Regions from separate parts of the Parashewanella sp. 2210YD4-3 genome, predicted to be linked through region 1. Evidence: predicted binding sites of a transcription regulator. Region 1 holds the regulator's gene; the other holds the start of a gene.
What was found. The regulator ArgR, encoded in region 1, controls arginine synthesis, uptake and breakdown. The targets are predictions, from matches to a motif close to ANTGAATANNTATTCANT.
Positions count from the first base shown of each region.

Region 2: gltB (glutamate synthase large subunit) is a predicted target of ArgR. The motif match lies at 1,473-1,490, and genes of this name have one in related genera.

Region 1 is NZ_JBWQOG010000002.1:167,808-170,993, forward strand. Features, by position in the region: gene AC1EU0_RS03990 (hypothetical protein) at 1-242, opposite strand, end outside; gene mdh (malate dehydrogenase) at 467-1,402, opposite strand; gene argR (transcriptional regulator ArgR) at 1,720-2,190, shown strand; gene AC1EU0_RS04005 (hypothetical protein) at 2,542-3,087, shown strand.
Region 2 is NZ_JBWQOG010000012.1:35,837-39,022, reverse strand. Features, by position in the region: gene AC1EU0_RS15955 (anhydro-N-acetylmuramic acid kinase) at 1-463, shown strand, start outside; gene AC1EU0_RS15950 (hypothetical protein) at 466-864, shown strand; gene AC1EU0_RS15945 (hypothetical protein) at 926-1,318, opposite strand; gene gltB (glutamate synthase large subunit) at 1,518-3,186, shown strand, end outside.

The sequences.
Region 1 (3,186 bases):
TTTGGCAACTGTGTTGCACATATTGGAGCGGCTATAGCCACAGTGCATACCAAAAAAGTGATAACGCCTGTGATACAAGCACACTTGGCAACGCCTTCCTTTTCACACCTAGGAGTTAACAAGTATGTGATTCCATTACAACTAAAAAGTTGACTTTGCGAAGAGGTTTGCGGCTCGCTTTTTGCTAAAGTTTGGTATGTTTTTTGTGGTGAACCAGCGGTAATCGATTGATTTGCTCCCATACAACCTCTTCATCTTTATCATTACTTCAAATAATCCCAATAACTCTAAAAGCTGTTCATGGTTAGTTTTGGAATTTAGCTTAGGTCAATGACTCTAGATTGTTAGCCGTTAAATTTACAGCCTTATTCAATTAATATGACGTTAAACAAAATTTACTTTAAAGAATTCCAGGCATAAAAAAAGCGAAGCACTTAGCTTCGCTTTAGTGAATCCTAACCGGAAGTTATTTTACAAACTCAACACCGATTTGAATGTCACCTTTTAGGGTTTCAAGCATAGAATCACGCGCGTCCGCTTCAAATGCACTTACTTCACCATAAGGCAGTATTTCTTCTACACCATTTTTACCTAAACGAACTGGTTGAGCGAAGAACTCTGCATGTTCACTGCCACCGTCAACATAAGCACACTCGATAACGTTTTCTTCACCTTGAAGACCACGTACTAGAGATAGACCGAAACGACATGCCGCTTGCCCCATAGATAGAGTCGCGCTACCGCCGCCTGCTTTTGCTTCCACAACTTCAGTACCTGCGTTTTGAATACGCTTAGTTAAAGCTGCCACTTCTTCATCAGAGAAGTTTACACCTTCAATTTGAGAAAGTAACGGAAGAATAGTCACACCACTGTGGCCACCAATCACATTGATGTTCACATCTTCAGGCTTAAGACCTTTCGCTTCAGCAACAAAAGTTTCAGAACGGATAACATCAAGGGTAGTAACACCGAACAAACGGCTTTTATCATAAACGCCTGCTTTCTTTAGTACTTCAGCAGCAATAGCAACAGTAGTATTTACAGGGTTAGTAATCACACCAATAAGTGCCTTAGGGCAAGTAGCTGCAACTTTTTCGATTAGGTTACGAACAATACCTGCGTTGATGTTAAATAGATCAGAGCGATCCATGCCTGGCTTACGTGCTACACCCGCTGAAATCAATACTACGTCAGCACCTTCTAGTGCAGGAGCTGCGTCTTCACCCGCGAAACCTTTTACTTCAACGTCCGTTGGAATGTGGCTTAAATCAACTGCAACACCTGGTGTTACTGGCGCGATATCATATAAAGATAGCTTTGAGCCAGAAGGTAATTGAGTTTTTAATAGTAGGGCAAGAGCTTGGCCGATACCGCCAGCCGCGCCTAGTACAGCAACTTTCATAATTGTCTCCGATGATTCGCAGGATTTGTGATCTTAGTCAAATTTCTGCGGCAACCATACTGTAATGTGATTCAAATTTCAATAAATCTGTGAAACAGTCAGCTAGATTTATTTACGACGATTGGCAATTCAAAACGCTACTTTTAAAGGGGTTTAAGCCAAGTTGTAAACTTGTGTTTCCTCTCCTCACAAATGCATTTTTATGCAGCCTTATGCAGTTTGTTTGACACTTTAATTGGCAGTGTGCAAAAATTCGTTTACTTCGAATGTATCAATAGCAGGATGTTGGCGATACCTTCACGGATAATAAAGACATCATTATGACTATTAAAAATCAAAACGAATTAGTAAAAGCGTTCAAAAATTTATTAAAAGAAGAACGCTTTGGTTCTCAAGGCGAAATTGTTAATGCTCTTCAAGCTGAAGGCTTTACCAATATTAACCAATCTAAAGTATCTAGAATGCTTAGCAAGTTTGGAGCTGTGAGAACCCGAAATGCCAAACAAGAAATGGTATACTGCCTTCCAGCTGAATTAGGCGTTCCTACCGCTGGTAGCCCACTTAAAAATCTAGTGCTAGACGTTGACCATAATGCGGCTATGATCGTAGTTAGAACTAGCCCAGGAGCTGCACAGCTAATCGCTCGTTTACTTGACTCCATCGGCAAACCCGAAGGTATTTTAGGTACGATTGCAGGTGACGATACTATCTTCATTTGCCCTGCAAACCTTGAAGATATGGACGCTATTCTCGAAACGGTGAAATCTTTGTTTAATTACTCTGAGTAATTTAACCTCAGCTCTGCATAACGAAATCAATAACATTTTGATTTAAAATACAAACCTTAAATTTTTATCTACAGTGCGGCTAATTTTGTGTAGTTCAAGGCAGAACAGTTCGTAATAGCCTGTCTATTACGGGCTGTTCTAACACAGAAATACGCGAAAGTAGCTGTACTGTAGAGGTTGGCTTATACAGAGCTGAGGTTAATATAAAAGTACCTCTCTATAGCAGAGCTCAATGCTCTGCTTTTTTATATTCAATCCTGACTCAAATCTAAACAGAACAACAATTTAATTTGCGGCACAGACTCTCTATTTATATTGTGAACGATGTAACTTCTATAGAGATCTAAGCAAATGAAAACACCAATTACATATTTAATTGCATCCATTTCATTACTTGCAAGCTACTCCTGCTTTGCTGAGCAGCTCATTCCGATTACGTTACCGGGTAAAATTGAAACAGTGAATTCGATTGTTATTGATAATGATACGGCATCACCTATGGGAATATGGCTCGACAAAAGCACCAACGTATACATGACCAGCGCATCGAATAAGATAAAAAATTATTCTAATGGTGGCAATTATCGCATCAATTTTAATATCCCCAACGACGATGCTCAAGCGGCTAAAGCTAGTAGTCATTTAAACTTCTTTTTGGGGATAGGGATCAACGGGCAAGCCCGTATGTTGGGGCATTCTCAATGTACTGCTGATTTAAACATTGATCTTGGTACCCGCTCTCTCACTATATCAAATGGCAGTTGCGATAACGGTCCAGGGCTAGAAGACTATCAACTAAAAATGACCTTTGATGGCAATGAAAGCGCAAGCATTGATGATATTACTCTTGATTCAGCTCGAATGCCTGATGTTCAAGTTACTTTGACACACAAATAAAATTGGCAGTCGTCATGATGTTAAAAGCTTTGCTATCAGGGGCTTTTAAGCAGTTCATATAAACGCGCCCGCTGTTATAAACCTAAAAATGAGTTCACT
Region 2 (3,186 bases), on a different contig from region 1:
AAGTGGAACAACTGACTCAACATTATTGAATCACTTATTATCTCACACCTACTTTTCACAACCTTTTCCCAAAAGCACGGGAAAAGAGTTATTCAGCCAAGCTTGGTTAACCCAACAACTCAGTGAGTTTATTCATCTTCCAGATGAAGATATTCAGTCTACATTGTTAGACTTGACCTGTATGAGTATCAGTGACCAGATCAACAAGCTGTCACCTACTGGCGAACTATTTGTGTGCGGTGGCGGTGCGTTAAATTCTGAAATGATGAAACGATTACAAGCTCTACAGCCTAATTATCGGGTTACAACCACAAGCGAATTAGGACTTGACCCCAAGTGGGTGGAAGCAGTTGCGTTTGCTTGGTTAGCTTATCGTTATACTCAAGGATTATCAGGGAATTTACCCGATGTGACAGGCGCTTCAAGAACTGCAATTTTAGGGGCTATGTACCCAGCAAATTAACCATGACATTAACACTTATGCCTAAATCTCTTATTACACTACTCTTGTGCTATCTAGCTATCGTTGCAGCAGGTTTACTGACTCAAACGGCCGTTATTTTTTGCATTGTGCTTATCGTGTTAGTTATTGCAATTATCGGCAAGCAAAAAGCAGCGTTATTAATGTTGCGTGTGTTTACCGGTCTTCAAGTTTTCGCCATTAGCTTTTTGCCTTATGCCGCATCTCAAGCCAACGAGTCAATTTTTAAGTTATTGGAAATAAATCTATCGATTTCAACTATGACTGAATACACCATTTTAGGAGTTTGGGCTGTATTTTGTGCTTTTCAGGTCTGGGTATCTATCAACCGAAACGCCGCAAAGTGGTTCGAGAATAAAAACACCTTTAATGTTGTAGGCTAGCCAAAAATAAAGGCTCTAAAATAAGCTTTAGAGCCTTTAATCTTTGCAACTCTATTAATAATTAGAACTTATAAGACGCATTCAAATACCAAAAACGCCCTTGACCACTATGTGTATTAGTTGAGAACCCCATAAACTCGTTATATACAAATGGTGGTTTCTTGTTAAACAAGTTAGTAGCCCCCAGAGTCAATACCGTATTGTCTATACCAAAATAACTTACTGCAGTATCAACAGTTATCATGGCCTTAACATCTGGAAGTTCATCACTATTTTTTTGCTTAAACGAACCAATATAGTTGATAGCTAAATTAGCCTTTAAGTCATTATGACTCCAATCTGTATTTAGGCGAGAACGCATTTTAGGCAGTTCAAAGTCACCCACTTCTTTATTGACACGAGACCCACCATTAGAACCTGGACGACGTTCTTCATACTCAAGTACATAGTTCATGGTGTATGAAACTTTAAAGTCACCTAGGCCTGTTTCAAAGCCATAGTTAGCCGCAAAACAAAGAAAACAACTTACAAAAAAGTAACAAACAAACGCAAAAATTCACCACCAGCATTTGACCTCCCTCTTTAATAATTATATTTTAATCAATCTTGCTGCATATTTATGTAAGGCATAATCATATAAAATGGAGTAATAAATGAGCTTGTATCACCCTAGCTTTGAAAAAGACAATTGCGGATTTGGCTTGATAGCACAGATGGATGGCGAAGCTTGCCATGAAATTGTGCAGCGTGCGATACACAGCTTAGATAAACTCAAACACCGAGGGGGAATCGCTGCCGATGGTAAGACTGGAGATGGCTGTGGAATTTTAATGCAAACCCCAAATGACTTTTTCGTTGAGATAGCCAAAGAAAACGATTGGCACCTTAATAAAAAGTTTGCTGTTGGAGTGCTTTTTGTAAGCAAAGATCCTCAAAAGTCAGAACGCGTAAAACTGCAATTTGAAGAAGAGCTATTAAAAGAAACACTGAGCATTGCAGGTTGGCGCACAGTTCCGACAAATAGCGATGTATTAGGCGAGATTGCAGCAGAATCAGAGCCACAAATTCTACAAGTATTAATAAATAGCCCAATGGGTTGGCGCGTAAAAGATCTAGAAAGACGTCTATTTATGGCTCGCCGCCGCCTTGAGCAAAGCATTCATGATGATCCTGACTTTTATGTCGCCAGTCTTTCTGGTCAGGTCGTTGTATATAAAGGCTTGATGATGCCAAGTGACTTGGATAAGTATTATCCTGATTTACAGCACCCAAACTTCAAAAGCTCGATTTGTTTATTTCATCAACGGTTTTCTACTAATACACACCCGAAATGGCCATTAGCACAGCCTTTTCGCTATCTCGCTCATAATGGTGAAATTAATACCATTACCGGTAATAGACAATGGGCGAAAGCCCGTTCTTATAAGTTTCATTCACCATTATTACCCGACCTACAACAAGCTCGACCTTTTGTTAATGAAACAGGCTCTGACTCATCTTCATTAGACAATATGTTAGACATGCTACTTTGTGGTGGAATGGATTTATATCGTGCCATGCGTTTGCTTATTCCACCCGCATGGCAAAGCAACCCTGATATGGATGATGATCTAAAAGCTTTCTATGACTTTAACTCCATGCATATGGAGCCATGGGATGGCCCTGCTGGCGTGGTAATGACCAATGGTCGCTTTGCCGCTTGCTCGGTAGATAGAAACGGCCTGCGTCCCTCTCGTTATATCATCACTTCCGATCGCATTTTAACGGTATCGTCAGAAGTCGGCATTTGGGATTACAAAGATTCTGATGTGATCGCTAAAGGACGTGTTGGTCCTGGTGAACTATTAGTTTTAGATACTCTCAAAGGTCAGTTGTTTCAATCATTCGAAATAGATAACGACTTAAAAGTCCGTCACCCATATAAAGCATGGATGAAAGAACACAGTACAGTATTAACCCCTGCCGAAGAATTACCTGAATCAAAGCATGGCCACCTCGAAATGAGTAAGTCAACGCTTTTGGCTTACCAAAAAGAATTCGGTTATACCAGAGAAGAACTAGAACAAGTCATTTGGCCTATGGCCAGCAACGGCCAAGAAGCTATCGGCTCAATGGGAGATGATACTCCAATTGCAGTTTTATCTGGTAAGCAACGCTCTTTGTATGACTTTTTTAGACAAAAGTTTGCTCAAGTTACCAATCCGCCAATCGATCCCCTGAGAGAAAAGCATGTGATGTCATTGGCCACTTGCGCTGGCCGTGAGCAGAATTTGTTTAATGAAACAACAGGTCATGCTTATCGTGTAATGTTCCAGTCACCAA